One region of the Mesorhizobium sp. B2-4-17 genome, then DNA from elsewhere that is predicted to be linked to it. Evidence: predicted binding sites of a transcription regulator. Region 1 holds the regulator's gene; each other region holds the start of a gene.
The links. Region 1 encodes LexA, which represses DNA repair genes until DNA is damaged. Its sites were predicted from a motif close to TGTTCNNNNTGTGTTCNG; they were not measured.

Region 1 (10,663 bases):
GCCTTGCGGGTGGATGAACGATACCTGGCTGCCGCGCGCGTTGCCGTCTCGCGGGCTTTCGAGCTCAAGGCCGTAGGCGCCGCATCTGGTCTCGACGAGCTCAATGAACAGGTCGGTCAGCGCGATGCCCTTTTGGCGCACCACCGCCATGTCTACGTCGTCCCAAAGATCCAGTGCCCCCTTCAGCGCCCGCATCGAAAGCACAGGCTGCGTACCACACAAGAACCGGCGGATGCCGGTGCCTACCTCATAGCCCTGTTCGAAGGCGAAAGGCCTTGCATGCCCCCACCAGCCGCTCAGCGGCTGCCGGACATCGCCGTGATGACGTTTTGCGGCGTAGATGAAGGCCGGCGCGCCCGGACCGCCATTGAGATATTTATAGGTACAGCCGATGGCGAAATCAGCGTTCGCGCTGTCGAGTTCGACCGGTAAGGCCCCGGCTGTGTGGCAGAGATCCCAGACGATCAGCGCGCCAGCCTGATGGGCCTTGCGCGTCAGCGCGGCCATGTCACGCAACTGCCCGGATTTGTAATTGACGTGGTTGACCAGGATGACGGCGACGCGTTCGTCGATGAGGTCCTCGATATCAGGCGCGTCGACCCCTTCGAGCCGCAGCACCGTACCCGGCCGTGTCGATGCGACACCTTCGGCCATATAGAGGTCGGTTGGGAAACTGTCGCCTTCGGCGACGATTACCGACCGGTCCGGCCGCATGCCAAGCGCGGCATGCAGCACCTTGTAGATGTTGATCGAGGTCGTATCGCAGACCACCGTCTGGCTGGCCGCGGCGCCGATCAGGCGTCCGAGCTGGTCGCCAAGGACGACCGGCATTTCGAACCAGCCGGCGGTGTTCCAGGCACGGATCAGATCCTGCGCCCATTCCTGGGTCGCGGCCTTCTGCAGCTCGTTGAAGACGGCGGGAGCCGCCGCGCCTAGCGAATTGCCGTCGAGATAGATAACCCCGTCCGGCAAGATGAACCGGTCGCGCATGGCACGCAGCGGATCCGCCGCATCCATGGCTTCGACTGCTGCGAGATCGAGCGTTGCACGCATGATTTCAGACATTCCCTGGTTTGTTCACGCTCTAATTTATTCACGAATGGCTTCGCGAGCCGGCGCGGATCCCCGGCTGCGCTTGAGGCTGGGCAAGGCCAGCATGGCGAGCACGAACAAGCCGGTGGCAAGCTTCAGGTCAGGCGGCGGCATGCCGGCGGCGAGGCAGAACGACACCAGCTGATAGTAGATGATCGCGCCGGCGAAAGGCGCCAGCAGCTGACGCCAGACCGTCTGCTTGCCGATAACCGCCTCGCCGATCATCAGCGCGGCAAGCCCGTTGATGAGAATCCCCAGTCCCATATTGACGTCGGCAAATCCCTGCGACTGCACCATCAGCGCGCCGCTTGACGCCGAAAACGCGCTCGCCAGCCCGACACCGCCTATGGTCGCCGCCCAGACATTGATGCCTTGAGCCTCGGCCATGTCCGGGTTGGCGCCCACCGCGCGCACCGCGGTCCCCTTCTCGGTCCTGAAGAACATGTAGAGCGCCAGGAAGACGAGGAGCGCGAGAAGGCCGGCGACAACGATCTTGCTGGCCGGAAAACCAGGCCGCGCGAACGGCACCCAGTCGAACACGGTGGGCGAGCCGAAGACGGAGAGATTGGACTTGCCCATGATGCGCAGGTTGATGCTGTAGAGCATCGTCATCATCAGGATACCCGCAAGAAGCGTGTGGATGCGGAAGCGCAGATGGATGAAGGCGGTACAGCAACCCGCCACAAAGCCCGCTGCGACGGCGACCGCGATGGCTGTCAGCGGCGATGCACCGGCTGCAAGAAGCACGCCACAGACGCAGCCGCCCAGCGGAAAGGCGCCCTCGCTGGTCAGATCCGGAAAATTCAGCATGCGAAACGGGATCATGATCCCGAGCACGACAAAGGCCAGGATCAGGCTCTGCGCCAGTGTGACCGGGATGATCGCGACGAAGCTCGTCAGAACGTCCTGGATAAAGCTCATGGTGATCAGCTCGCCAGCAACATGCGATCGGTCTTGACGGAAAAATGGCCGATCAGATCTGCAACCGTGACCGCCGATTTCTCCTCGCCGGTGACTTCCAGCCTGACCCGGCCCGCGTCGAGCATGATCACCCGGCTGCCATGGTCGACGGCATGTTGCATATTGTGGGTCACCATCAGCGTGGTCAGTTTCAGCGCATTGACGGCGCGCACCGTCGCCTGCATGACGATTTCGGCCGTGCGCGGGTCGAGCGCTGCCGTATGCTCGTCGAGCAGCAGCAGGTCCGGCGATCCGCCAACCGCCATGATCAGCGACAGCGACTGCCTCTGCCCGCCCGAAAGCAGGTCGACGCGTGTGTCCAGGCGGTTTTCAAGGCCGAGACCCAGTATGGACAAGCGCTCCTTGTAGGACGCAAGCCGGGTGGCGTTCAGCCCTTGCCGCAAGCCGCGTTTGTGGCCGCGAAGGTCAGCCAACAACATGTTCTCCGCCACGGTCATGCTGGCGGCTGTGCCGCGCATCGGATCCTGGAAGACGCGCGCCAATTTTGCCGCGCGCTTGTGCACCGGCATGTTTGTCACATCGGTGCCGTTGATCAGGATCCTGCCGGAATCGAGGATGAGAGCTCCGGAAATGGCGTTGAGCATGCTGCTCTTGCCGGCCCCATTGGAGCCGATGACGATACCGAACTCGCCCGTGGCCAACGACAGGTTGAGGCCGTCCAGCGCGACCTTCTCGTCGGCCTGGCCCTTGTAGAACACTTTGCGCGCGGATCGGATCTCGAGCATCGTTCCTCCCACAACTGAAGGGTGACGGCGCCGACGCCGTCACCGCTGCAGCCCAACGTCAGTCGACGATGCAGCCGCAATCGGCCATCGAAGCGGGTATCTCGATGCCGAACGCGGCCATCGCCTTGCGGGAGATCGTTGCCATGTGGTCCTTGTAAGCCGGGCGCGACGGCGCGATCGTCTTCGGATCCTTGCCCTTAAGGATTTCGGCGGCGATGTTGCCGGCATTGACGCCAACCTGCGTGTAGTTGACCGCGAAGCTTGCCGGTACGGTGCCGTTGCGGACCGCGCTGTCATCGGAGTTGACGACCGGGATTCCAGCCTGACGAGCGGCTGCGGAGACAGCGGCGATCGCCGGCTGGATCAGGTTCGAGGCCGGGCCGTAGATCACGTCGGCCTTGCCGGCGAGCGAAGCGATGCGTTGCTGAATGTCATTGACGTTGTCGATGCCGACCTCCACGACCTCGAAGCCGGCCGCGGGTGCCGCCGCCTTGATCTTTTCGATCAGGGCAACGTCATTGGCTTCGCCTGGATTGTAGGGCACGCCAAAGCGCTTGGCGTTCGGCAGCAGCTTCTTGGTGAAGGCCATCACCGCGGCGACATCCTGCAGATCGCTGGCGCCGGTCATGCCTTCGTCTCCGGAGTCCCATGACGGCACCAGCTTGGCCGCGACCGGATCGGTGACCGCGGCAAAGACGATCGGAATGTCGGACCCTGCGAGCGCCTTCTTGGCGATCTGCGAGACCGGCGTGGTGATGGTGTAAATCAGCTTGGGCTGCTCTGCCTGCAGCTTGGCGATCATCTGCGGCACCAGCGATGCGTCGAAATTGGTATGGCTCTCGGTGTAGACGACGTCCTTGCCCTCGACGAAGCCGTTGTCCGTCAGCGCCTTCTTGAAACCGGCTATGGCGGCATTCAACTGAGGATGCTCTCCGAAATTGGCTATGCCGATACGAATCTGATCAGCCGCGGCGCTGCCGGCGCTGACCATCAAGGCGCCTGCCAGGGCCAATCCTGACAGCCATTTCGACTTCAACATCATTTCCTCCCAGATTTGATTAGCGCCGCTTAAAGACGGCACATCAGGCGATCATGGTCAGTCCGCCGGTCCATGTCAAACATTATATATAATTCTTGCCATGCACCGCCATGATATATAATTTTCCGAGCCTGACGATGGACGGACTGCGATGCAGGATCAGAATAGTTCCACAAAGACGGAGGCGGCCTATCAGCTGCTGCGGCGCGATATTCTGACGACGCGCCTCATGCCGGGTGCGCCGCTCAAGTTGAGTGCGCTGCGCGGCACATATGGCGTCGGCTGGACGCCGCTGCGTGAAGCATTGTCTCGGCTTGAAGCCGAGCGCCTTGTCACTGCCATCAGCAATCGCGGCTTTGCCGTCGCTCCCGTGTCGCGGGCCGAACTCGAGGACCTGGCGCGCGCGCGGATGGTTGTCGAGATGCCCCTGTTCCTGGAATCGATGGAAAAAGGCGACAGGCAATGGGAAGATGCCGTTGTCACCGCTCATTACCGGCTCTCTCGCTGCAAGACCGCGGTTGACGACCCCTCGGATGCGGCCGTCGATCAATGGGACGAAAGCCACGAGGCCTTTCACGCGGCGCTGCTGAGTGCTGCGACGTCCAACTGGCTGCTGCGATTCCGCTCGACGATCGCGGATCAGCTGCGGCGACATCATCGTTTTCTCGGCCTGGCGCCGACTTTGCGGGCAGCGGCCGGCCTCAAGCATGGCTATGGAGAGGCCATGGACGCACTGCGCGAGGCGATCGCGATCGAGCATCACACCGCGATCATGGAGGCGGCGCTCGATCGTGATGTCGAGCGGGCAAAGGCATTGATGACGGCGCATATCGGCTACACGCTGCACGTCTATGTTCACAGCGAAGACAGCAGCGCCAACAACTACACCGCACGCGCCGGCAGCCTGAAAGCGGTTTCCGGATGATTTCGGCGCTTCCGCGCCGTCCGACGCTTACACACGGATCCATCCCCCAAGCGAGCTGGCGAACGTTGGCGTTTTGGTTTCGTTTCGTTCCGCTGGGATGACACTGGGCGACTCCATAAATCCGCCCCGTGCGCCTTTCAAACGACTGAAGCCAAACCTCAACAAGGGGTGGGCCACAGGCCATTAACCAAAACGATTTCAATGCGTGTGTCCGGGGCAGAAATCGTCGGTAAGCGTCGGTTGCCGTTTGTTGCCGGCGGCAAAAATTTCGAACCCCTTAACAAATTCACTAAACTTTAAACGGTTGCGGAACACAACTGGAACAGATAGTGTTTGTTCTGGGTTTGTTTTTCGATTCCGATTCAGACCCTTCGTTCAATGCCTTGGGGGCCGCCATGCTGACGCGCAAGCAACATGAACTGCTGATGTTCATTCATGAACGGCTCAAGGAAAGCGGCATCCCGCCTTCCTTCGACGAGATGAAAGAGGCTCTTGATCTTGCCTCCAAGTCGGGGATCCACCGCCTGATCACGGCGCTGGAGGAACGTGGCTTTATTCGGAGACTGCCCAACAGGGCGCGCGCACTGGAGGTGCTGCGGTTGCCGGATTCGATCGCGCCCGGCCTCAACGCGGCAAAAAAATTTTCGCCAAGTGTCATCCAGGGCAGCCTCGGTCAGGGCAACCTTGGTCGCCAGATCAAGCCGGCGCCGTCGCGCTTGCCCGCGGCCGGCAATGACGACGATGCGGTTCCCGCGGTCTCGATCCCGGTGATGGGCCGTATCGCCGCCGGTGTGCCGATCGATGCCATCCAGCATCAGACGCATTCCATCTCGGTCCCGCCTGACATGATCATGGGCGGCGAGCACTATGCGCTGGAGGTCAAGGGCGACTCGATGATCGAGGCCGGGATCTTCGATGGCGACACGGTCATCATCCGCAACGCCGATACAGCGAGCCCGGGCGAGATCGTCGTGGCGCTGGTCGACGAAGAGGAAGCGACCCTGAAACGGTTCCGCCGCAAGGGAGCTTCGATTGCCCTTGAAGCCGCCAACCCGGCCTACGAGACCCGCATTTTCGGGCCGGACAGGGTCAAGGTGCAAGGCAAACTCGTCGGGCTGATCAGGCGCTACTGAGCAGGCACTGGCGCGCTGGTATTGTCAGGCTTTTTATAGGGCGGCAGGCCCCTCGCCTCGCGCGAGAATTTGCGCTGTTCATGCCAGGGACGGTATGGCCTGTCGACGGCGAAGCTGACGATTGGTGGGCCAGTCGCCGATTGGCGGTCGAAGAAGACCGCAGCACTCCCTTTGCGAGCGAGTTGCCGTTTGGTGACGACGAGAACCAGCGGGTTATGGCAGGCGTCATAGCCAGTCGCGTCGTTGACGACGATCACGTCGGCGAAACCGCAGGCTTTCCAGGTATCCTTGCGGTCTTCGACATGCGCGATAATCGCTCCGGACGGGTGCCTGGCGAGGCAGACGCCGTCGGTGCAGTAGAACGGTGCCCCCGGCGGCAGGTTTACGGCATCGGCAATGGCGAACTGCCCGTCTGTCTTGTTGAACACCTCCGGCACGACGATGCTTTCGGATACCAATGCACGTTTCCAGTTGTCGACGGTGAATTCGTTCGGGCGTGCCCGGCTGACCGCGAGTTCGCCACCGCCGATCGGCACCGCGACCAGCCGGGCATCTTCCGAGATCAGCACATCGGGCGTGCGCGTATCCGACACAGTCAACAGGCCGGCAAGCGCGAACGGGAGTGCGGCGAGCCGCAGCCATGTCGTCGCCATCGTCGCGATGACCAGGGCGACCGTCACCAGCAGCACGGATTGCTGGGAAATCAGCCCGACCGCATCGACAGGAGAGCGTTCCGATATCCACGCCGATATGGCGATCATTGCCGTCAGGCCCTTGCCCATCAGGTAAAGGGATGGCGCATCCAAGCCGAACGGCATGAGCAACGCGCTGGCGACGGCCAGGAACATCACGACCGAAACGATCGGCATGACGGCCAGATTGGCGAACAAGCTGAGCGGCGATACACGCTGGAAATGCCAAATGGCAAACAGCGCCGTGGCGCTGCCGGCAATAATGGATGTCATTGCCACGCCTCCTGTGAGCGCGACGAGTTTGCCCATGAGAAAACCGGCCGGTGTTCGTCTGGGCGGAGGCGTTCTGATCTTCCTCGCGCGATAATCCGCCCAACCGGCATAGGCGCCGACCAGGGCAGCGGTCGCGGCGAACGACATCTGGAAACTCGGTCCGACCACTTCATGCGGCGAGACCAGGATAACGGCGACCGCCGAGATCGCCAGATTGCGCATGGTCAGAGCCGCGCGATCGAACAGAACCGCGATCAGCATCACCGCCAGCATGATGAAGCTGCGTTCGGCGGCAACGACGATGCCCGAAATGACGAGATAGGCAGCGATCGAGAACAGCGCTGCGGCGGCCGCGTATTTCTTCACCGGCCTTCGTGCGGAAGAATCTGGAAACAGCGCGAAGGCGCCGCGCAGCAGACCCATGACCGTGCCGGCGACCAGCGCCATATGCAGTCCGGAAATGGATATGATGTGATAGATGCCGGTTCGCCGCATCGCCTCGTTGATTTCGTCGGGAATGCCGGCGCGCACGCCGACGATCAGTGCCGCTGCGATCTCGCCCTCGGCGCCGCCGACGATACCTGTGATGCGGCCAGCGATGGATTGGCGGGCATTTTCCACCGCAGAGGACAGGCGAGCCGAAAGCGGCATGTCATCGTCCTCGGCTGTGACAATCCTGGGATTGCCGAGAAAAAACCCGCTGCCGCCGATGCCGGCGAAATAGCTGTCGAAGGAGAAATCATAGCTGTCCGGCCGCACCGGACCGGTCGGCGGCAAGAGTTTGGCATAGCCTGATATCAACGAGCCGGCGGTCAATTCCCGCGGTATCTTGCGTGCCGAAAGCCGGACCCTTTCCGGCGCATAGCGCAGTTTCGGCCGGGCGGTGGACGTCACGTCAATGGTCAGCCGGATGCGGCCGGTCTCCATCCGATCGAGCGAGACGACGCGACCCGTCACTTCAGTCGAAATCTCCGAGCCCAGCATTCGTGTTCCGGCCCGCCATGTTTCGACCTTCGCCGCGAGCAGGCCCAGCGCGCACAGCAGCATCGCCGTGAAACACAGATGGGTTTTTGGCCAGGAACGCGACGCAAGCGCACAGAGCGCCGTCAGCACGACGACCGCTACAGGCTTGGCAAAATCAGGCTCCGCCGCCAGCGAATAGTAGCCGATCGCTCCGGCGGCCAGACAGACCGGCACCAGCAGAAAGGCGATGCCCCGGTCAAGTTCCAGTTCCGCCGCCTTGGCCACGCCATGGCGCAGGCGAGGCAATGATGTCAGGCCGAATTGCCGGCGCACGCGCGCAATCCTGCCTGCGGCAGGCGATAGACTTGGTGCAGGGATATCCGCCTGCGGCGGCCGGGTGCCCGGCGCGGGCACGAGGGGCGTAGGTGATGGCAACGGGATAGCCGGATGCGTTGCAAACAAGGACCGTTCGCTGACGCCAGCAACAGCGTCCTCGCCCTGATCCGAGCCCCGGCCTCGTCCAGCCATCGGGTCTGCCCCTTGCACCCCTGTCGCCCTATGGTACATGAACCCGCGACGCGCGAAAGTCCGCGCAACCCAACCCCGCTTCAGATGGTTTCCAAGAATTTCATGTCCGACAAGGTCGTCACCCGTTTTGCCCCCTCGCCCACCGGCTATCTGCACATCGGCGGCGCCCGCACGGCGCTGTTCAACTGGCTCTATGCCAAACACACTGGCGGTACGATGCTGCTGCGCATCGAGGACACCGATCGCGAGCGTTCGACCGATGCGGCGACGGCCGCCATCCTGGACGGACTCTCCTGGCTCGGTCTTGGCTGGGACGGCGACGCTGTCTCCCAATTCGAGCGCGCGCCGCGGCATCGCGAGGTGGCCGAGGAACTCGTGCGCCTGGGCAAGGCCTACTACAGCTACGAGACGCCTGCCGAACTGGAGGCGATGCGCGAGGCAGCGCGTGCCAAGGGCCTGCCGCCACGCTACAACGGCCAGTGGCGTGATCGTGATCCGTCCGAGGCGCCTCCCGGCGTCAAGGGCGCAATCCGCATCAAGGCGCCAACCGAGGGCGAGACGGTGGTGCACGACCGTGTCCAGGGCGAGGTGCGATTCCCCAACAAGGATCTCGACGATTTCATCATTCTGCGTTCGGACGGCAACCCGACCTACATGCACGCCGTCGTCGTCGACGACCATGACATGGGCGTAACGCATATCATTCGGGGCGACGATCACCTGACCAATGCGGCCCGCCAGACGGTGATCTACAAGGCCATGGGCTGGGACGTGCCATCGATGTCGCACATCCCGCTGATCCACGGCGCCGACGGTGCCAAGCTGTCGAAGCGCCATGGCGCGCTCGGCGTCGAAGCCTATCGCGCCATGGGGTATCTGCCGGAGGCGCTGCTCAATTACCTGGCGCGCCTCGGCTGGAGCCATGGCGACGACGAGATCATGTCGATCAAGGACATGATCTCCTGGTTCGACATCGGCGACGTCAACAAGGGCGCCGCCCGTTTCGATTTCGCCAAGCTGGATGCGCTGAACGGCGTCCATATGCGCCGCATGAGCGACGCCGAACTGTTCGACATCTTCATCGCCGCCCTGCCCTATCTCGAGGGCGGCCCGGCGATGGCCGCGCGCCTCAACGAGCATAACAAGGCGCAATTGCTGGCGGCCCTTCCGGGCCTGAAGGAGCGCGCCAAGACGCTGGTAGAACTCGTCAATGGCGCCGCTTACCTGTTTGCGGAGCGGCCGCTGCCGGTCGACGACAAGGCGGCGCTGCTGCTCAACGACGATTCCCGCAAGATCCTGCGCGGCGCCCACGAAGCCTTGAATGCGCTTCCGGGGGACTGGACGGCTGCCGCTGCGGAGGCCGCGATCCGCGACTATGCGCTGGCTGGAGGCCACAAGCTGGGCGCCGTGGCACAGCCCTTGCGCGCCGCCCTGACCGGCAAAAGCACCTCGCCCGGCGTGTTCGACGTACTGGCCGTGCTGGGGCGTGAGGAAAGCCTGGGTCGCATAGCGGATCAAATCGATTAGGAGCAAACTGGCCCAAAAAGATTGGCATTGAAAGGCGGGTTTCGCAGTGCAACATTAGGCCTTGGCCCAATCTGGCACGCACCTCCTAAAATGCGGTGGCGAATACGCGCATTGCAGTGATTTCGACGTGTCGCTTCGCAGAAATTTGCCTTTGCCGGCATGATGAAACGAGAAGGAGTTTGCAATGACCGAAGCTGCGACAAAACTGGAATTTGGCGGCAAGACCCAGGAGGCCACGGCCAAGTTGGAGCTCGGCGGCAAGACTCATGAGTTCAAGGTGCGAAGTGGCTCCGTCGGCCCCGACGTCATCGACATTGCCACGCTTTACAGCACAACCGGCGCCTTCACCTACGATCCCGGCTTCACCTCGACCGCGAGTTGCGAATCGGAGATCACCTTCATCGACGGCGATGCGGGCATTCTCCTGCATCGCGGCTACCCGATCGACCAGTTGGCGGAACACGGCGACTTCCTGGAAGTCTGCTACCTGCTGCTCTACGGCGAACTGCCCACCAAGGCGCAGAAGGACGATTTCGATTACCGCGTGACACGCCACACAATGGTGCACGAGCAGATGTCGCGCTTCTTCACCGGCTTCCGTCGCGACGCGCACCCGATGGCGGTGATGTGCGGCGTGGTCGGCGCGCTGTCGGCCTTCTATCACGACTCCACCGACATCTCTGACCCCTACCAGCGCATGGTCGCTTCCATGCGGCTGATCGCCAAGATGCCGACCATCGCGGCCATGGCCTATAAATATCATATCGGCCAGCCGTTCATTTACC
Region 2 (10,663 bases), on a different contig from region 1:
GGCTGGAAACCTTCCGGCAAAGGGCGTTGGCAGGCGGCATGGTTGTTGTTTCGCATTTCCTGAAATGGATCTACACGGCCAGGGTGTCGGAGCGTGCCGCGGCGGCCAATGCGTTGGCCCGGGCCTATGTCAATTCCGAATTGCCGTTCGAGGACCGCTGCGCCGCCGAAGCGGCGCTGACGCTGCTGCTCGACGATGCCTCGTCGAAAGTGCGGCTGGCAATGGCCGAAGCGCTTTCGATGAGCCACCACGCGCCGCTGCAGATCATCAGTGCGCTGGCGTCCGACCAGCCGGAGGTGGCCGGCGTCGTGCTGGCGCGCTCACCGCTGCTCACCGACGACGATCTGATCAACCGCGTCGCGGCGAGCCCGAAGGCAACGCAGAAGCTGATCGCCGACCGCCCGCTCGTCTCGATGGCGCTGGCGGCGGCCATCGCCGAGATCGGCGAGGCGGAAGCCTGCGCTGTCCTGCTGGCCAACAGCGGCGCTGAGATTGCTTCGCTGAGCTTCCGCCGCATGGCCGAACGCCACGGGCATCTCCCACGGGTGCGAGAAGCGCTGATATCGGATGCCCGCCTGCCTGCCGACTGCCGGCACATGCTGCTCGTCAAGCTCGGCGAGACATTGAAGACGTCGCCGCTGGTCATGGCCCTGATGGGCGCCGCGCGTGCCGACCGCGTCATGCGCGATGCCTGCGTCAAGGCCTCGGTAACGCTGATCGAGGGCACGCGGCAGGAAGAGCACGCCGCGCTGATCGAACATCTCAGGCTGCGTGGCGATCTCACGGCGAGCTTCCTCATCCGCACCATCGCGCATGGCAAGGTCGATTTCTTCGGTTCCACGCTGGTCGCGCTCGGCCAGCAGCCCGAGCAGCGGGTGAGGGCGCTGCTGGCAGGCGGGCATGATGTGGCTTTACACGCGTTGTTCCGTAGCGCCGGCCTCGCCGTCTCCACGCATGCGATTATCCTGCGTGCGCTGAAAATCTGGCGGGAGGTCGCCAATGGCAAGCGCATTGCCGGCGTGCAGGAAGTCAGCTGGCTGATGCTCAAGGAATTGGGCGGGCAATCCGCGGAAGGCGATCTTGCCGCCCTGGTCAAGTCGATCCATCTCAACGCGCTGCGCGAGAACGCACGCGGCCATGCGCTGGCGATCGCGGCGGCTTAGGGCGGTTCAGATGGAATCGTTGACCCCGCTCTAATTCTTTTTTCTGCGCAATTCAGGAAAACCGCTGCGCACTCTTCCTGAATTGCTCTAGCCTCGGTCTTTCGCGAAGAAATCCGGAAAATCCTCGATCGCGGCGGCGATGATGCGCAGCGAGGCTGCGATCTGCAGCATTTCACCGGCGCTGCTTCGCTGTGTGATCATAGCCGCATACTGTCTGGCGACGGTCACGGTTGAAGTCTGCGGCTCGCCTGGCCGCCGGAACAACAGCTCGCGCGCCAGTCCGCGCAGAAAATTCGAGATCGAGAGGGTCGTTTCGGCTGCCAAGGTGGAACTTTGCAGCGCGTGGCGCAGGCGCAGGATTTCGACGCCAACGGTGACACCGGCTATGCTGCCGTCCAGAACCGCATCGCCTTTTTTTCCAATGCGCTGCGTCTGCGACATCAGTTGATTGACCCGATCATAGGCGAGACTCTCGAAAGCGGTACGTCTTGGCACACGCTCATGCAAGCAGAGGCGCGCCAGGTCTTCGCGCATCACACGCACGATGCGGTTGACGAAGATCCACGGATCGGAGGGCAACACAACGATGAAAACACCGATTGCCAGCAGGATGCCAACCAGGATCGATGCGCAACCCGCCAGGAAAGGGCCGGGATCATAGGTCATCGCCTGATGCGGGCTGAGGAAAGCCAGAAAATTGATGGCAAAGGCCGTCGCCACGCCAACATAGCGCGGATTGGCCATCGCCAGCGCGGCAGGCACCAGGATCGGCACGACGAAGATCGTGAACCAGCCGAAGCCGGGCAAGGCGGGCAAGGCGATCTGACCGACAACGAAGGCAAAGGGCAGGGCCAGCAAGGTGCCCTTGAAAAAGCCCCAGGCCACTTGCACGGGATCGGGGCGGGCGGCGAACAGGCTGGAGACGACGGAGACCAGGATGACCGTGCCCGCGGCTTCCGACCATTTCGTCGTCAGCCAGAAGGCCGCGACCAGCAAGGTGGCGAGTGCCGCGCGCACAGCGTTGCGCGAGGCCGCATGGTAGTCGCGGTGTACCACCAGCGCCGGCTGCTTGCGCACACGGGCGGCGCGCGGGGCTGGCGCACGCAACGCGTCGAGGCCGCGCAGCACCTGCTTCAAGGCTTCCGCGAAATCGGCGGCGATGGTCAGGCGAGTGATGGTGCCGAGCCTCTCATCACCTTGCCCATCCGGCATGTCCGGCATCTGCCGTGCCTTGGCGGCGATGGTATCGAGCCGCACCACCCACGGCGTGGTGTCCTCGAGAGCGCCTGGTTTGCCTGCGAGTTCCCTGACCAGGGTATGCAGGTCGGCGCGCACGGGAATGAGCGCCGCGTTCTTTGGCGCGGCATGGGCATGCAGTGCGCGCGCGGCCGACAGAGCGGACAGAAGCTGGCCGATGGTGCGCCGGACCGGATGCGCGCGGGTCGCCAGGCTCGGCGCCTCCAGCCTTGCATAGACGCGCATTTCACCAAGTATCTCCGCTTCGGCGATCAGCTTTCGGTGAAGATCGGCCAAGACCGCGCTGTCGCGGCCGGAAAATGCACCGCCCGCATAAATGGCAAGGTCGAGAATGGAGCGCTTCAGCCTTTCGATGATGGCATCGCCCGCCAGCTTCGGCAGGATCAGCCGGCTGGTCACGCCGGCGCAGACTATGCCCAGCACGATTTCAGCGCAGCGTGCGACCGCCAGATCGACCACGAGATGGGGTTGGCCGAAAGCCGGCAGGCCAATGATCATCGCGGTGTAGCCGGCAAGCGCCGCGCCATAGGCCTCGGGATTGCGCAGCAGCGACGAGACGAAGGTGCTGATGCCGATCCAGACGGCAAGCACGGTCACCAGCAGCCACGGATTGGAGCCGAAGACCGTGGTGATGGCGATTGCCGCTAATCCGCCCGCCAATGTGCCGAGCAGGCGGTAGAAGCCTTTGGCCAGCACCATGCCCGCGACCGGCTGGGCAACGATGAACACCGTCATCATCGCCCACTGCGGATGGTCGAGCTTGAGGGCGTAGGCGGCCAGCAGCGCGATCAGGCCGGCCGAAACGGTTCTAAGGGCGAAGATCCAGTCCGAGCGCGTGGGTCGCGTCAGGTCGGCGAACCGTGTCCCGAGATAATCTTTCAGCCGCGCCCCGATCACATGTTCGACTCCGTACCCGCACGGACAAGGTAGAGCAGGGGGCGCTCAGATATCCAGCACTTCCGTTTCGGCGAATTCGGCACGTTCCTGGATGAAGCGGAAGCGAGCCTCCGGCTTGGTGCCCATCAGCGCGTCGACCGCGTCCTTGGTCGCCGCCTCGGCATCGATCACATCGACCCGCAGAAGCGTGCGCTTCCTCGGATCCATGGTGGTGTCCTTGAGCTGCGAGGCCATCATTTCACCCAGGCCCTTGAAACGGCCGAGCTCGACCTTGCCGCGTCCGGTGAATTCAGTGCGCAGGAGCTCGTCCTTGTGCGCGTCGTTGCGGGCATAGGCCACCTTGCCACCTTGCCTGATCGAGTAAAGCGGCGGCACCGCCAGATAGAGGTGACCGCCACGCACCAGCGCCGGCATCTCCTGATAGAAGAAGGTGATCAGCAGAGAGGCGATGTGGGCGCCGTCGACGTCGGCGTCGGTCATGATGATGACGCGGTCGTAGCGCAAATCCTCGTCGCGATACTTGGAGCGCGTGCCGCAGCCGAGCGCTTGGATCAGGTCCGATATCTGCTGGTTGGCGGCCAGCTTGTCATTGCCGGCGCTGGCGACGTTGAGGATCTTGCCGCGCAACGGCAGCACTGCCTGGCTGGCCCGGTCGCGCGCCTGCTTGGCCGAGCCACCGGCGGAATCGCCTTCGACGATGAAGAGTTCCGCACCGGCGGCGGCGTTCTGCGTGCAGTCGGCGAGTTTGCCCGGCAGCCGCAGCTTGCGCACCGCGCTCTTGCGCGACACTTCCTTTTCCTGGCGGCGGCGTACGCGCTCGTCGGCGCGAGCGATCACCCATTCGAGCAGCTTCGAGGCTTCCTGCGGATTGTCGGCCAGCCAATGGTCGAAGGGATCGCGGATCGCGGTCTCGACGATCCGGATCGCCTCGATCGTCGCCAGCCTGTCCTTGGTCTGGCCAACGAATTCCGGTTCGCGGATGAACACCGAAAGCATGCCCGCCGCCGAGATCATCACGTCTTCCGAGGTGACGATCGAGGCGCGTTTGTTACCGACAAGATCGGCATAGGCGCGCAGGCCGCGCGTCAGCACGTTACGGAAGCCGGCCTCGTGGGTGCCGCCTTCGCCGGTAGGGATGGTGTTGCAGTAGGAATTGATGAAGCCGTCGCCGCCGAACCAGGTCACCGCCCATTCGAGCGAGCCATGGCCTCCTTGCCTGTCGCTCTTGCCAGAGAAGATTTCCCGCGTCACCTGAAATTCGTCGCCGAGCGACGCCTTGAGGTAGTCCTTGAGGCCGCCAGGGAAATGGAATTCCGCCTTGGCCGGCGTCTGATCCTTTTCCTTGATCAGCGAGGGGTCACAGGTCCAGCGGATCTCTACACCGCCAAACAAATAGGCTTTCGAACGCGTCATGCGGTAGAGCCGCGCCGGTTCGAACGCCGCGCCCTTGCCGAAGATCTGCTCGTCGGGATGGAAGCGGATCCTGGTGCCGCGCCGGTTGTGCACTTCACCGAGATGCTCAAGGCCACTCACCGGAATGCCGCGCGAAAAGCGCTGGCGGTAGAGCTGCCGGCCACGCGCGACCTCGACCTCGAGATGGTCCGACAGCGCGTTGACGACGGAAACGCCGACGCCATGCAGGCCGCCTGACGTCTCATAGACCTTCGAGTCGAACTTGCCGCCCGAATGCAGCGTCGTCATGATCACTTCGAGCGCGGGCTTCTTGTATTTCGGGTGCGGGTCGACCGGGATGCCGCGGCCATTGTCGGTGACGGTGAGAAAGCCATCGGCCGAGAGTTCGACATCGATGAAGGTGGCGTGGCCGGCAACCGCCTCGTCCATTGAGTTGTCGATGACTTCGGCGAACAGGTGGTGCATGGCCTTGTCGTCGGTGCCGCCAATATACATGCCTGGCCGACGACGCACCGGCTCCAGACCTTCCAGCACCTCGATATCGGCGGCGCTGTAGCCCTCGCTGCCGTCCTTGGACGCCGCCGGGCGTTTTGCCGCCTGCACCAGCGGATCCGCCGGGCGCGCGGACGCCCGAACCGGCTGCGGCTGCTTGTCCATATTGGCGAAGAGATCGTTGTTTTCGTCCATGCCTGCCATAGAGTCCGATGCTGCGAATCACCCGTCGATACTGCCACGCTTTTCAGCGCCAAGCGATGGAGGTTCCTGTTACGTTCGGGGGTCTGGCCCCTCTTATCCTAAAACCATTCGATAACCAAGCGGCCGGAAATAGATCAAATGCGGCCGTGCGGGATACCTGATTCTTTAACAATGCCGCCTAGCGTGAGCCCAACATAACAAGAAACTGCGGGCATCAGGGGTTTCGGTGTGAAGGGCAAGGCCATAACGATGATCGGCATCGCCGCCGTTTTCGGCGCGATCTCGATCTTTGCCGCGGATTTCTGGGTCAAGAGCCAGGCCAAGGCTGATGCCGGGGAAAAGACGGCATCGATCGCCGCTCCAGCCACGCCCAGGATCGAATTCAAGACCATCGTCGTGGCGAACGCGCCGTTGCGTTACGGCATGGAGATCGACCGCGCCAAGCTCAGCGAAATTCCGTGGCCGCAGGATTCCCTGCCGCAGGGCGCCTTTGCCACCGTCGACGGATTGCTCGGCGAAGGCGGCCGCGTGGTGCTGTCACCGATCGAGGTCAACGAGCCGGTGCTGCTGGCCAAGCTGTCGGGACCAAACGGCCGTGCGACGCTCTCCAACATGCTTGCGCCCGGAATGCGGGCGGTCACCATCCGGACCGACGAGATCGCCGGCGTCGGTGGCTTCGTCACGCCGGGCGACCGGGTCGATGTCGTGCTGACACGCGATACCGGCGCAATCCAGGAAGTGGCCAAGAATGCCCAAGGGGCTGCAGGTTCGACCGTCACCTCCGAAATCGTCGTCGCCGATGCCAAGGTGCTCAGCGTCGGCCAGGGCGCCGACGAGCGTCAGACGACGCCGCAGGTGGCCAATTCCGTGACCATCCAGGTGACGACCGATGGCGCGCAAAAAGTGGCGCTTGCCCGCACCGTCGGCACGTTGTCGCTGTCGCTGCGGTCGGCCAGCGAAGGCGGTGACGGCAATGGCGGCGTCACCACCATTTCCTCCTTCGGCGGATCGGTGGCGTCCAAGACCGAGGCGGCGGCCGGCTCGCTGTTCGACGCGGTGGCCAAGGAGCCTGAGAAGCCGACATTCAAGACGGTCATCGTCACACGCGGCACACAGGCCGAAGAATATCAGGTTCCTTCGCGGGACCAGAAATAAAGGCCGGTGGGGACCGGACGGGACGGGACAATGTTGATGCGTACGCTATATCGAATGACGGCTCGGCGGCACTTCGTGCGCGCCTTGGCGATGGTCGCCTCGCTGGCCGCGAGCGGAGTGCTCGCTTTACCCGGCGCCGCCAGGGCGGACAACGATGTCGTCTACGTCTCGTCGACCAGGAATGCATCGATCAAGGTCGCCAAGGGCAAGCCCAAGACGATCATGACGAGTGCTGCCTTCTACCAGATCGTGATCGGTGATCCGGAGATCGCCAACGTCAATCCACTGACCGACAAGTCTTTCTATGTGCTCGGCAACAATCTCGGCACCACCGGTATCGCGCTGTTCGACGACAAGAAGCAGCTGGTCGGCACCATCGACATCGAGGTGACGCTCGACACCGACCAGCTGGCGAGCACGATCCGCGCCAGCGTGCCGGATGCCAAGATCAAGGTCGGCTCGGCCAATGGCCGTGTCGTGCTGTCGGGCGAGGCGGATGACGCGGTTGCCGCCGAAAAGGCAAACAAGATCGCCACCCGCTTCTCCGGCAAGGAAGAAGTGATCAATTCGGTCAACATCTCATCGTCGCAGCAGGTCCAGCTCAACGTCCGCTTCGTCGAGATCAACCGCCAGGCAGGCCAGGATCTCGGCGCCAAATACAGCGCCAACTTTGCCTACGGCTTTGGTGGACGCGATGTTTCGCTTGACCCCGGGGCGGTGCCGGCGGCAGGAACCGGTGAAGCCATCGGCCGGCTGCTGTCCAACGGCGTCTCGATCGACATCGCCATCAAGGCCCTGGAAGAGCGCGGCCTTGCTCGACGCCTCGCGGAACCAAACCTTATTGCCCGGTCCGGCGAGACGGCGAGCTTCCTGGCCGGCGGCGAATTTCCGATCCCGGTTTCGGAGGACAATGGCAAGATCTCGGTCAGCTACAAGAAATACGGCGTCAGCCTCGACTTCACGCCGACCGTGCTCAAGGACGGGCTGGTGAGCCTCGACATCGCGCCGGAAGTATCCTCCATCGATGCGTCGGCCTCCTACAATATCGGCAACATTTCGGTGCCCGGTTTCATCGTTCGCCGCGCCAAGACGTCGGTCGACCTGAAGAACGGCCAGAGCTTCATGATCGCGGGACTGCTGCAGTCGCAGAACGACATCACCACCTCGCGCATTCCAGGCCTCGGCAAGATGCCGGTGCTCGGACCGCTGTTCTCGTCTAAATCGTATCAGCGGCGCGAGACAGACCTCGTCATCATCGTCACGCCCTACCTGGTCAAGCCCGTCGATCCGTCGAAGAAGATGGCCGGGCCGACGGACGGCACTCAACCGGCCAGCAACGTCGACTACTTTCTCAACAACACCGAGGAGGTGAAGGGGGCGAACAACGGCCGTGCGCTGGCGTTGGCCGATGGCAGCGCCGCGCGGACGGCCACCACGGTCGGTCATTTCCTCGACCTGCCGAAGGATTGAAGCCATGCGTGTGATCCTGAGAGCAAGCATCGCGTTGCTTCTTGCCGGCATCGCCGCCGGCTGCACCAGCGACGACTATGTGCGCAGCGAAGGTCCGACGACAGGCGCCGGCGAAGCGCAGGCCGGCAACACGGTCATGCAGATGGTCGATCCGTGGAAGTACGGTGTCCAGAACACCAGACTCCTCGTGCCGGCCAAGCGCGGTGATGCCGCGCCCGTCACATCCGATCAGGCGGCTGGCGCGAAGACGGCGCAGACAAGCACAAGTGACTGATTCAGGCGGGCAACTGATTCAGGCGGGCAACTGATCCAGGCGGCGATCGACTTCACAGGCGGCGAGAATGGCAAACGGCATCAAGACCAAGAAGATCCTGCTCGTATCGACGGACAGCACCTTCGTGCAGGACACACGCACCGCATTCGCCGCCTCCGAGGTCATCCAGCTCTCGACGGTGGAAAAGAATGTCACCGAACTGCGCGGCGAGATCCAGGAAACCGACTTCGGCGCCATCATCGTCGATATGGACGCGGCGAAGCTGGAGGAGATCGAATCGCTGCAGCGCGTCATGCGCAGGCTGGAGGGCAAGGCCCCGGTGGTCGTCGTCACCCAGGAGTTCAACGCCGCCGCCGTCCGCATCCTGGTGCAGCTCAAGGTCGCGGACTTTCTCGTCAAGCCGATCACCACGGCCGACCTGGTGCGATCGGTCGTGCGGGCCCTGCAAGGGCCGGGGCGCGAGGAAAACACCGAGTCGCAGATCTACACCTTCATGCCGGCCGCGGGCGGTGTCGGCACCACGACGTTGGCGCTGCAGACGGCGTTCCAGCTGCATCACTCGGTGACGCGCGGCGCCTCGACCTGCGTGGTCGACCTCAATTTCCAGCAGGGCGCCTGCGCGGAATATCTCGACCTCGAGCCGCGTTTCGACATCACCGAGATCGAGAACCAGCCCGAACGCCTCGACCGGCAACTCCTCGACGTGATGCTCTCGAAACACGCCAGCGGACTTTGCGTGCTGGCGGCGCCGACGCACCCATCGGAGATGCGTTCCTTCAAGACCGATGTCGTGGTGCGCATGCTGGACCTCGTTTCGGCCTATTTCGACAATGTCGTCATTGACATGCCGCGCACCTGGTTTCCGTGGACGGAAACGGTGCTGCTCGGCTCCAACAAGCTCTACATCGTCGCCGAAATGACGGTGCCGTGCCTGCGCCACACGCAAAGACTGATCCAGGCCGTCTACGAGACCGCCGGCAAGGAGGTGAAGCCCAACGTCATCGTCAATCGCTTCGAGCAGAAGATGTTCGACAATGGCATCAAGCAGGCGGATGTCCAGGAAATCCTCGGCGAGCATTTCGTCGGCGGCATCGCCAACAACTACCGGCTGGTGCGCGAGGCGGTCGACCGTGGCGTGCCGTTGCACGAGATTGACGCCAATGCCAACGTTGTCAATGACTTGAAGAAGATCATCCTGCCGGAGGAGGCAGTCGCGACCGCCAGCAAGTCGAAGTCGCTCTTCGGTCTCGGCAGGGGCCTTTTGAAGAGGAGGGCCGGATGACCAGCCGTTTTTCCACCCTGCAGAACCGCGATGCGCGGCCGCAGCGTTCGTCCGAAACAACGCCGGTCGCGCATCACGCGGTGGTGATCCCGACAAGCCGAAAAGCTTTACCGGTAAAACCCGAGGTCGCCCCGGCAAAGAACGCCAACAGGGTGCTCGATGCCCGCATACGCATTCATCGGATGCTGCTCGAGGAAATCAACCTTGTCGCCCTGGAGCGCTTGCCGAAGGAGGAAATGCGGCGGCAGGTGCATGATTTCGTGTCGGAAAAAACCCGCCAGGAGCGGATGGCGATCAACACCGCCGAACTTGACGCGCTGGTCGACGACATCGTCGACGAGATGGTTGGCCTGGGCCCGCTGGAGCCGCTGCTCAAGGATCCCGACATCAACGACATCCTGATCAACGGCCACCAGAACTGTTTCGTCGAGAAGAAGGGCAAGCTGCAGCAGGTGCACATTCCGTTCAAGGATGAGGCGCATCTGCTTAGAATCATTAACAAGATCGTCGCGGCCGTCGGCCGTCGCGTCGACGAATCGCAGCCGATGGTCGATGCCCGCATGCTGGATGGGTCGCGTTTCAACGCTGCCATCCGCCCGGTTGGCGTCGACGGGCCGCTGGTGTCGATCCGCAAATTCTCCAAGAACAAGCTTGGCCTGCACAAGCTGGTCGAATTCGGCGCCATCACACAGAACATGGCCGAAGTGCTGGCCGCGGCGGTCCATGCCCGCAAGACGACGATCATTTCCGGCGGCACCGGCACCGGCAAGACAACGATGCTCAATGCACTGTCGGCCTTCATCCCGGAAGACGAGCGGCTGATCACCATCGAGGATGCCGCCGAGCTTCAGCTGCAGCAGCCGCATGTCGCTCGCATGGAGACGCGACCTGCCAACATCGAGGGCCATGGCGAACTGAAGCAACGCGATCTCGTCAAAAACGCGCTGCGCATGCGTCCTGACCGCGTCATCCTCGGCGAGTGCCGCGGCGAGGAGGCGTTCGACATGTTGCAGGCGATGAACACCGGCCATGAAGGATCGATGGCGACAATCCATG
Region 3 (10,663 bases), on a different contig from region 1:
GGCGTCATCAACGATACGGCAAACAAGGTCAGGCTGGTGCTCGACAAGGATTTGATGGACCATGCCGTCATCAACGCCCATCCGCTGACCAATGAGGCGACGACATCGATCGCGGCGGCCGATCTCATCAGATTCGTCGAGGCAACCGGGCATGATGCTGCTATCTTGAAAGTCTCGGCATGATCGCCACATGGATGGCGAAACCGACTTCCAATTGAGGACATTGCGCCTGCCCGCTGGCCGGCGGCGCGACCGAAAGGGTGACGAGATGAGCGACAACAATCGGTTTGGCGGGTCATTCGGCAGCAATGGCGGCCAGTATGCCACCACGGTGCAGTATGGCGGAACCGAACCCGCGCGCGCCAACGCCGCGTTTGGGGAGGCGGCGGCCGCCCCTGCAACCGGCGAGATTATCAAGGACACAACGACCGCCGCCTTCGCGGCCGACGTCATCCAGGAATCGCGCCGCCAGCCGGTGCTGGTCGATTTCTGGGCGCCGTGGTGCGGGCCCTGCAAGCAGCTGACCCCGCAGCTGGAAAAGGCGGTCAAGGCGGCCGGCGGCAAGGTCAAGCTGGTCAAGATGAACATCGATGATCACCCCTCGATCGCCGGCCAGCTCGGCATCCAGTCGATTCCGGCGGTCATCGCCTTTAAGGACGGTCAGCCAGTCGACGGCTTCATGGGCGCCATCCCCGAAAGCCAGATCGTCCAGTTCATCGACAAGGTCGGCGGCAAGGGCAATGGCGCGCCGGCCGTGGCCGAGGCGATTGCCGCGGCGACCGAGGCGCGCGACGCCGGCGATATGCAGGCCGCCGCCGACATCTACGACGCCATCCTGGCGCAGGCGCCCGAGACCATCGAGGCGATCGCCGGACTGGGCGAGATCCTGTTCGGGGCCGGTGATGTTGAAGGCGCCGAGGCGCTGCTGGCAACCGCACCCGAGGCCAAGAAGGACGCGCCGGCGCTTGCCGCGCTGCGCGCCAAGATGACGCTCGCCGCACAGGCGGCGGAACTGGGCAACCCGGCCGAGTTCGAGCGCCGGCTGGCCGACAATCCCAACGACCATCAGGCGCGCTTCGACCTGGCCATGATCCAGAACGCCCGGGGCGAGCGCACGGCGGCGGCGGACAATCTCCTGGCCATCATCAAGGCCGACCGCGCGTGGAACGAGGACGGCGCCAAGGCGCAATTGCTGCGTTTCTTCGAAGCCTGGGGCATGACCGACGAGGCGACGCTGGCCGCCCGGCGCAAATTGTCGTCGCTGCTGTTTTCCTGAACCCGAGGCCGTTTCGTCGCACGGGCTTGAGGGCGGCGCCGACTGCGCCAGATTAGGAAGCTGGCTTCGGCGGGCCGGTGATCCCGGCAGGCAAAGGCGGATCGGGCGTGGACACGCACTATGTCTTTGTTTTTATGCATGTCGTCCTCCCAAAACCGAGGTCATTTTTGGGCGACATGCGTTAGGTGAAGCGATCGGAGGAATGAGGTGCAAGCGGGAAACGCGCATTACCGGCTCGCCAAGGATCTGCCGTCAGCGATCCCGATCTTTCCGCTCGAGGGAGCGCTCTTGCTGCCCGGCGGCCGCATGCCGCTCAACATCTTCGAACCACGCTATCTGCAGATGGTGGATCAGGCGGTGGCCGGCTCGCGGCTCATCGGCATCATCCAGCCCAGTCTCGACGGCGCGCTGCGTGAGGATGGCGAGCCGGAGCTGTGCAATGTCGGCTGCGCCGGCCGCATCATCGCCTTTTCCGAGACCGGTGATGGCCGCTACCTGATCTCGCTGCAGGGCGTGTGCCGGTTCCGCATCGGCCAGGAGCTGACGGTCAAGACGCCGTTCCGCCAGGTCAAGCCGGCACCGTTCCTGGCCGATCTCGGTGACGACCAGGCGGCGAACGAGATCGATCGGCCGGCCCTGCTCAAGGCGTTTCGCGCCTATCTGCAAGCCAATGATCTCGAAGCCGACTGGGAAAGCGTCAGCCGTGCCGAAAACGCCATGCTGGTCAATGCCCTGTCGATGATGGCGCCTTACGGGCCGGCCGAGAAACAGGCGCTACTCGAGGCCGCTGACCTGAAGACAAGGGCGGAGACGCTGATCGCCATCACCGAAATGGCGCTGGCGCGCGAGAATGAGGATTTTGGCTCGAGCCTGCAATGAGATGTGCCGATATTCAGGTGATGCCGCTATTTGCAGGCCGGCATTACCCGAATACCAACACATCTCAGGTCGGCAGTTGGTTGAGGGAGGCCGTGATGGCGGCGGATGGACGCGACGGAAGGAAGGCCAGTGTCGACCCGAAGCTGCTGGAGCTTCTGGCGTGCCCGCTGACCAAGGGGCCGCTGGCCTGGGATCCGGAGCGGGGTGAACTGGTCTCGCGGGTCGCCAAGCTCGCCTATCCGGTACGCGACGGCATCCCGATCATGCTGCCCTCGGAAGCGCGGACGTTGTCGGCGGAGGACGTTTTGCCCGTAACGCCGCCGCGGCTGAGCGGGCCGAGCTGAGTGGCGCGCATCGCTGCGATGCAGGTGTTGCCGGAGGCTGGCGGGACAGCGCCCACCTCTGCCCTACCGGGCATCTCCCCTACTTGGGGGGAGATCGGCAGCTTCGCCGTCCAGCCTGGTTTTAAAAGCGGTGATGACGGCCAATCTCCGTTGCGGGCAGGGCAATCGCATATGGGAGACTCAGGCTTTTGCTTTACGAGTACCCCCACCCCTAACCCCTCCCCACAGGGGGGAGGGAGACTCCGTTGACGCCGATCCGGGCAATTGAGCATGTTTTTAGATGGCAAGGCGGAAGCAAAGGCGCGCGGCAGCATTCCCTTCCCCTTGTGGGGAGGGTTAGGGTGGGGTCCTCTTCGCAAGAATCCATATGCCCCTGCCCTGGCTCTATTGAAAATTACGCCCTTTGGGCATGACCCTTTCCGCTTCTTCCGACAGCGTTGCGAGACTTTGATCGGCCGGCGCGTTCCTTAGTCCGGATTGGCTGGTGCGATCCCGACCTTCCCCGGAGGCGTGTCGTGTGGCAGGCGGGCCGGCCGCGCTGACCTTCTCCAGCAGCACGGTCAGCCAGGGTGTCAGATCCTCGATCTTCTCCGCGACGATATGGATGACACCGGATTCCGACTGCAATTTCCCGCTGACCTTCACGAACCGCGCGCCCATGACGATAGGCCGGAAGCGGGTAAAGGTTCTCTCCCAGAAAATGACATTGGCGACAGCCTTGTCGTCTTCCAGCGTCAGGAAGATCGCATTGCCCTTGCCGGGGCGCTGGCGCACCAGCACCAGACCGGCAACCGAAACCCGCCTGCCGTCGCGCACGGAAGGCAGGTTGGCGTTGGGGATGATGCCGGCCCGGTCGAGCCGCTCGCGCAGGAAAGCGACCGGATGCGCCTTCAGGGACAGGCCGAGCGAGCGGTAATCATGGATGACATGCTCGCCGAGCGGCATTTTGGGCAGCTTCGTCTCGGGTTCCAGCTCGCGCAGGCGCAACGCCGGCTGGTCGAACAGCGGCAGCTTTTCGGCCGCACTCTTGCCGTCGAGCGCACGCACCTCCCAAAGTGCGGCACGGCGGTCGAGGCCGAGCGAACGGAAGGCATCGGCCTGCGCCAGCCTCTCGATCTCGCCGACATCGAGGCCGGAGCGCAGCCAGACGTCCCGGACGGTTTCGTAGCCTGCACCGCGCCGCGCGACGAAAGCTTCCATGCGTTCCTGGGAAAGTCCCTTGATCTGCCGGAAGCCGAGCCGCACCGCATGATCCGTCTGGACGACACCGCGCATTTCGGCATGGCGCGGCAGGATGCGGGCCGGATCGAAAGGTGCTTTTTCCAGGGTGCAGTCCCAGACGGAATAATTGACGTCGACCTCGCGGATCTCGACGCCGTGGTCGCGCGCGTCGCGCACCAGCTGCGCCGGCTGGTAGAAGCCCATCGGTTGCGAGTTCAGGATCGCGGCGCAGAATACGTCGGGATAGAAGGTCTTGAACCAGCATGAGGCATAGACGAGGAGCGCAAAGGAGGCGGCATGGCTTTCGGGAAAGCCATATTCGCCAAAACCCTCGATCTGCTTGAAGCAGCGCTCGGCGAACTCCTTTTCGTAGCCCCTGCCCGTCATGCCGTCGATCATCTGCTGGCGATAGTTGCCGATGGTGCCGGTGCGCTTGAAAGTGGCCATGGCGCGGCGCAGTTCGTCGGCCTTGCCTGGCTTGAAGCCACCGGCGACGATGGCGATCTTCATCGCCTGCTCCTGGAACAACGGCACGCCGAGTGTCTTGCCGAGGATCTCTTTCAGTTCCGGCTTGGGATACTCGGGTTTTTCCTTCTCCTGCCGACGGCGCAGATAGGGATGGACCATGTCGCCCTGGATCGGGCCGGGCCGCACGATCGCCACTTCGATGACAAGGTCGTAGAATTCGCGCGGCCTCAGTCGTGGCAGCATCGACATCTGAGCGCGCGATTCGATCTGGAAGACGCCGAGCGTATCGGCACGGCAGATCATGTCGTAGACGCGGGGATCCTCCTTGGCGATCGTATCCAGGGTCAATGGCCTGTCGAACTCGTCCCTGACACCGTAATGAGTCTCAAGCAAAGTGAAGGCACGCTGCAGGCAGGTCAGCATGCCCAGCGCCAGAATATCGACTTTGAGGATCTTCACCGCGTCGAGGTCGTCCTTGTCCCATTCGACCATCTTGCGCTCGTCCATCGCCGTCTTGATGATGGGGACGATCTCGTCGAGCCGGTCCCTGGTGATGACGAAGCCGCCGACATGCTGCGAGAGATGGCGGGGAAAGCCCATGATCTCGTTGGCGCGCTCCAGCACATGCCGCGATACGGGATCGCTGCGGTCGAGCCCCCCGGCCCGGGCTTCCTTCTCGCCAAGCTCGGATGTCGACCAGCCCCAGATCGATCCGGACAGGGACGCCCTGACATCCTCGGACAGGCCCATCGCCTTGGAGACTTCGCGCAGTGCCGAGCGGCCGCGATAGCTGATGACGGCGGCGGCGAGCGCGGTGCGCTTGGCGCTGTATTTCGAATAGATGTACTGCATGACCTCTTCGCGCCGCTCATGCTCGAAGTCGACGTCGATATCGGGCGGCTCGTTGCGCTCCTCGGAAATGAAGCGCTCGAAGAGTGTGTCGATCTTGTCCGGGCCAACCTCGGTGATGCCGATGCAGAAGCAGATGATGGAATTGGCGGCGGAGCCGCGTCCCTGGCAGAGGATGTTCTGGCTACGGGCGAATTTTATGATGTCGTGGACGGTCAGGAAGTAGCGCGCGTAGTTCAGGCGCTCGATCAGGGCGAGTTCTTCCTCGATGCGTTTTATGACGCTGGCGGGGACACCGCCGGGGAAGCGCCTGGCCGCACCTTCCCGCGCCAGCCTTTCCAGTTCGGCCTGCGGGCCAAGGCCCGATTCCGTCGGCTCGTCGGGGTAATTGTACTGGAGGTCGCTGAGCGAGAAGGTGAGTTCTTCCGCGAACCGCAGCGTCTCGGCCAGCGCCCGCGGATGCCTGCGGAACAGGCGGGCCATTTCCAGCGGCGGCTTCAGGTGGCGCTCGGCATTGGCGGTGAGTTGCAGCCCGACTTCGGCGACGGGCGTGTTGAGACGGATCGCGGTCAGCACGTCCTGCAGCGGGCGGCGTTCGGCCGTGTGGTAGAGGACGTCGTTGGTCGCCATCAGCGGGATGCCGGCAGCCTCGGCAAGCGCCGCCGCCTGCTCGATCCGGAAACGGTCATTGCCGGCATAACAGGGCGAGACGCCAAGGCGCAGGGCTCCGCCGAAGCGGTCCTTGAGCTGGCGGAGCAAAGCGAGGCTGTCTTCTCCGCCCGCCGCCAGATCTGGCAGGACCGCCAGCGACATCCGGTCTCCCCACGCGAGCAGGTCGCCGCGCTGGAGAAGGGTGGCGCCCTTTTCGGTCTCGTCGCGCAGATTGGCTTGGGTGAGCATGCGGCACAGATGCCCCCAGCCCGTGCGGTCCCTGGGATAGGCGAGAATGTCGGGCGTGCCGTCGCCAAAGACCAGCCGGCAGCCGGGGTGATAGGAGAGCTTTTCGACCTTGGCCTGCTGCCAGGCGCGCACCACGCCGGCCACCGTGTTGCGGTCGGCAAGCCCGATCGCCGGGAAGCCCAGGAGCTTGGCCGCGACCACCAGCTCCTCCGGCTTGGAGGCGCCGCGCAGGAAGGAGAAATTCGACTGGATGCCGAACTCGGCATAGGGGATGACGGTCAGTGCGTTCATGCGAAGACCCCGTGCATGAACCAGCGCGGCGGGATCTGGGAGACGCTGCCGTAAAGGCCTTGCCGGTAGAGCCAGTAGCGGCGGCCGTCGGCATCCTCGATGCGGAAATAGTCGCGTGTCGATGCCGCTGCGTCGCCTGGCGCTTCGCGCCACCATTCGGCGGCGATGCGTTCCGGCCCTTCGGCACGCGTCACCCGGTAGAGTGCGCGGCGCCAGCGGAAATGCAGCGGCGGCCCCTCGGGCATTTCGGTGGCCGGCACCTCGATGGGCTCGGGCGCGCGGAACAGGCGGATCGGCCGTTCCGGCGGAAAGATGGTCATCGGCGCCTGCATCCTGTCCGGTCTCTTCGGCGGCGTGATCCGGCGCGGCGCTTCGGTGAAAGGAATGATGGCGACGGCGCGTTCCGGCAGATGGCTTTCGACAGCGACGGGCCGCAGGATCGCACCCTCGCCGAGCCGGGCGCGGATGCGGTCGGCGAACAGCGCGATATCGGCGCCGTCGTCGATCGTTTCGCCCGTCAGGTCGGCCTGCGGCATCTCGAAAGCGGCGGCGGCCAGTACCGAAAGCCGCACCAGGTCGAAGCCATAGCCGGCATCGATGTCCTGCTCGAGCGCGGCCAGCCTTTCATGGAACAGTTTCTGGATCAGCATGGGTTCGCGCAGCGGCCGCGAGGTGCCCAAGGCGATGCGGCTGACGGCGCCGTCGACGCGGAAGAGCAGCAGGGCCAGCGAGCGAGCGCCCTCGCCACGGCGCTCGAGATCGGCCTTCAGGGTCGTCGCCAGCAGTCCCACCAGCCGTTCGATGTCCTCGGTCAGGGTGACCGGCTCGGCGAGATGCCGTTCGACCGAAAGCGGCGCGACGGGCAGGCGCGGCGAGACCGCCTCGTCGAGGCGGCCAAGCGCCTGGTCGAGCCGCAGGAGCAGCGAGGCGCCGAAGCGGCGGGCAAGCGGCGCGCGCGGCGCGGCCATGACGGCGCCCGCCGTGCGCAGGCCCACACTTTCCAGGCTGGCGCGGATTTCCGGCGCTATGCGCAATGCGGCGAGCGGCAAGGGCGCGAGCAGCGCTTCCTCCTCGCCGCCATCGACGATGCGGTCGCCGCAGAACCGTGCCGCCGCCCAGGCCGCCCCCGGTGTCGGGGCAAGGCCGGCGCGGACATCGAAACCCTGATGGAAGAAGCGCGACAGGATGTCATCCAGCATGGCGCGTTCGCCGCCGAACAGATGGGTGCAGCCGGTGACGTCGAGAAACAGGCCGTCCGCCCCGTCCAGCGCCACCAGCGGGGTGTAGCGGTCGCACCAGTCGGCAAGGCCTTCGAGCAGGCGGCGATCGGCCTCCGGATCGGCTTCGACGATGTCGATCGACGGATGCATGGCGCGCGCATCGGCAATCCCCATGTCGCGCTTCAGGTGCAGCGCCTCAGCCCGCTCGTCGAGGGCCGAGATGCGCTGCGCGTTCCCCTGGCGATGGCTGATCACGAGTGGTGGGTGATCCGACGGGCGGGAACGCCAGGACCGCCCCAGACGCTGCCGCAGGATCCTTTCGGCCGCGAGATAGGGAAACCACAGGGACAGGATTCTCTGTCCGGTGTTGCCGGACCCGTCTTTCTTCGCCCCATCTTTCGTCGAATACGCGTTCATCGGGGTTCCACTCCAGTGTGAATTGTCCAGGCAGGGCCGTGCGGCTCTTGCCGATGGTGATGGTGAAGGCGGGGCGGCCGATCGAGCCGGCGAGCGGCCCGGCGACCGTGGCGCGCGGCACGGCTGGCGCCGACGAGACGATCAGACGAACAGGTGCCGCCGTCGGTTCGGGCTCGGCCGCCTGCCGCAGCAGGAACACCGGCCGGCCGGCACTTATCGCCCTGGCATGCAGCCGGCGCGTCGCGGTCAGGTCCAGCCGCTGCGGGTTGCCGCGAATTTCGAGGATGACGGCGGCGAGCGCCGTCATCCTTGCGGCCTCCTCGGCGACCCACAGCGCATCGAGAAGCCTCGGCGCCTCGGAAAACAGCAATTGCCCGGGCTCGATGCCGAACGAGGCATGAAGCCCCCTGGCATAGGGAAAGCCCGCCTCGCGAAAGATTTCCGTGGTGCCGATCCACAGCACCGGCAGCCCTTGCGCCTGCTTGAGGATCAGGCTGGTGAGCGATAGGGCGAAGCCGGCGACAGCCCCGGCATCGCGGGTTTCCAGGCCATGGATTTCACTCAGCGCGGCTTTCGGCAGGCCGCCGCTCAGGGCGGCATCGAGGCGCTCGACACCAATGGGCAGAAAGGCATCCGGCAACGCCGCGGCCTTGCCGCGCCGGACGATGGTGAGATCGGCGTTGGACGGGGCATCAGCGCTGGCGTCAGCCCCAAGGGGCGCCGCGACCGGCGCCTGAAGGCGCTCGGGCAGCGTTCCCTCGATCTTCGCGATCTGGCGGCGCAGGGCAAAAACAGTCTCCCGCGCCACGGCGTTCATCGCCATGACGGTCAGCTTCCACTCACAATTGTTCCTGTTATGTTCCCATAGATTCCAGAGGCGACCGGAAGAGTCAAGCAGAGTCAGAAGGAATTTATTCCTTCCAATCCGCGTGATGCGGGCGCGGCGGCCGCTCGATTTGCCTCTACCGGTGCGAAAGCCTATATGCCGGGATCAAAGGATAAAGCATGGCCCGCATCTACAAGACCCGCACCTGGCACGACCAGTTCTCGCCCTCGATGGAGGAATTGGAGTTCCTGGCGCTGGAGTCCTACGCCCATCTGCCGGAGGAATTTCGCAAGCTGACCGGCGAGATCGTCATCCAGATCGCCGAGTTCCCGACCGACGAGATTATGGACGATTTGTCGCTGGAAACGCCGTTCGACCTGCTCGGCCTGTTCGAGGGGCGCGGCATCGCCGAGCGTTGGAACCCGCAGACCGGCGAAGGCCCGAATCGCATCACGCTCTATCGCCGCGCCATGCTCGACTACTGGGCCGAAAACGAGGAAACGCTGGGCGACATCGTCACCCACGTGCTGATCCACGAGATCGGCCACCATTTCGGCCTGTCGGACGATGACATGGAGCGGATCGAGGAAGCTGCGGAGTAACCAACGCTTTCGTCATCCTAGGGTCTGCGCCGCGTCGCTGCGCTCCTTGCTCCGCCCTAGGATGACGAGGAGAGTGAGGGACCCAGGCTTTTCCTACCAATCGCTGAGCTTGGTGTCCGGGCCGTATTCCTGGCCGTCGACATCCTTCACCACCGCCTGGCCGCAGCGCATCGTCTTGGCTTTCTTGTCATAGGCGTAGGTCGGCGAGCCGAACAGGTGCCAGCCCTTGTTCAGCGCCGCCGTCACCTTGTGGCAGAAGCTGGCGTCGTCCGGGGCAGTCAGAAAGCGGTAGAGTTTCATAGTTCAGGTCCTGTCGTGAACAGCTTAGCCGGATCATGCGCCGATGGCGGCGGCCTTCGCCAGCAGTTTTTCGGCCTGCGCCAGATGCAGCCGCTCGATCATCCTGCCGTCCAGCGCGATCACGCCCTTGCCGGCATTTTCGGCAAGCGCGAAGGCGTCCTTCACCGCGCGGGCCTCGGCCATCGCCGCGGCGGATGGCGCAAAGGCGCGGTTCGCCGCCTCGATCTGCGCCGGATGGATCAGCGTCTTGCCGTCGAACCCCATGGCGGCTGCTTCCCCGCATTCCCGAGCGAAGGTTTCCGCGTCGCGAAAATCGTTGAACACCCCGTCAAGCATGTCGAGGCCACCGGCCCGCGCCGCCAGCAGCATCTGCATCAGCCATGGCACGAGATAGCGGCGGTCGGGCGTCGCCAGCACGCCGGTGTCCTTGATCAGATCATTCGTTCCGGCAACGAAACAAGCCAGCCGCGAGCCGGGGTCGCGGCCAAGCTCGGCGATGGCGCCGAGGTTGAGCATGGCCTTGGGGGTTTCGATCATCGCCCATAGTTTCACGCTGTCGGGGGCGAAATTGTCGTCCAGCACATCGCCGACCTCGAGCACGTCGCGCGGCGTGTCGACCTTGGGCAGCAGAATGCCATCCGGCTCCGCCTTCGCCATGGCCATCAGATCGTCTGTGCCCCATTCGCTGGAAAGCGCATTGACGCGCACGATCATCTCGCGGCGCCGGCCACCGGTGCCGGCCTCCGGATGGTTGGCGAAAATACCGGCCAGCCTGTCGCGGGCGGCGGTCTTGTCGGCCGGGGCGACGGCATCCTCAAGGTCGATGATGACAGCATCGCAGGAAAGCTGCTCGATCTTGGCCAGCGCCTTGTCGTTGGAGGCCGGGACGTAGAGCACCGAGCGGCGCGGGCGATAGGGTTTGGTCGTCATGATCCGATCTATGCCGGTTGCGACTGGTCGAGGCAAGCCGCCATATGTCCTGCACGGAAACTGCACGCGATTGCCGAAAATCTCCTCGGATCCGCCCTGCCGCCTCCCGACCGACCTGCCAGACAGGCGGCATGCATAAG

Region 2: a site for LexA is predicted at 5,488-5,505, ahead of parE (DNA topoisomerase IV subunit B). Genes of this name have one in related genera too.
Region 3: a site for LexA is predicted at 8,712-8,729, ahead of FJ548_RS13290 (metallopeptidase family protein). Genes of this name have one in related genera too.

Annotation. Positions count from the first base shown of each region.
Region 1 is NZ_VFUX01000006.1:72,693-83,355, reverse strand. Features, by position in the region: gene kynU (kynureninase) at 1-1,053, opposite strand, end outside; gene FJ548_RS06845 (ABC transporter permease) at 1,090-2,013, opposite strand; gene FJ548_RS06840 (ABC transporter ATP-binding protein) at 2,019-2,798, opposite strand; gene FJ548_RS06835 (ABC transporter substrate-binding protein) at 2,857-3,837, opposite strand; gene FJ548_RS06830 (GntR family transcriptional regulator) at 3,989-4,762, shown strand; gene lexA (transcriptional repressor LexA) at 5,158-5,895, shown strand; gene FJ548_RS06820 (ComEC/Rec2 family competence protein) at 5,889-8,351, opposite strand; gene gltX (glutamate--tRNA ligase) at 8,454-9,878, shown strand; gene gltA (citrate synthase) at 10,063-10,663, shown strand, end outside.
Region 2 is NZ_VFUX01000042.1:25,846-36,508, forward strand. Features, by position in the region: gene FJ548_RS26445 (DUF2336 domain-containing protein) at 39-1,163, shown strand; gene FJ548_RS26450 (FUSC family protein) at 1,251-3,317, opposite strand; gene parE (DNA topoisomerase IV subunit B) at 3,363-5,417, opposite strand; gene cpaB (Flp pilus assembly protein CpaB) at 5,655-6,581, shown strand; gene FJ548_RS26465 (type II and III secretion system protein family protein) at 6,612-8,051, shown strand; gene FJ548_RS26470 (hypothetical protein) at 8,056-8,325, shown strand; gene FJ548_RS26475 (response regulator/pilus assembly protein) at 8,393-9,607, shown strand; gene FJ548_RS26480 (CpaF family protein) at 9,604-10,663, shown strand, end outside.
Region 3 is NZ_VFUX01000014.1:81,939-92,601, reverse strand. Features, by position in the region: gene FJ548_RS13325 (prolyl-tRNA synthetase associated domain-containing protein) at 1-183, shown strand, start outside; gene trxA (thioredoxin) at 269-1,276, shown strand; gene FJ548_RS13315 (LON peptidase substrate-binding domain-containing protein) at 1,484-2,155, shown strand; gene FJ548_RS13310 (Trm112 family protein) at 2,251-2,499, shown strand; gene FJ548_RS13305 (error-prone DNA polymerase) at 2,884-6,228, opposite strand; gene FJ548_RS13300 (DUF6504 family protein) at 6,225-7,703, opposite strand; gene FJ548_RS30415 (hypothetical protein) at 7,645-8,688, opposite strand; gene FJ548_RS13290 (metallopeptidase family protein) at 8,871-9,293, shown strand; gene FJ548_RS13285 (DUF1737 domain-containing protein) at 9,387-9,593, opposite strand; gene FJ548_RS13280 (CoA ester lyase) at 9,627-10,523, opposite strand.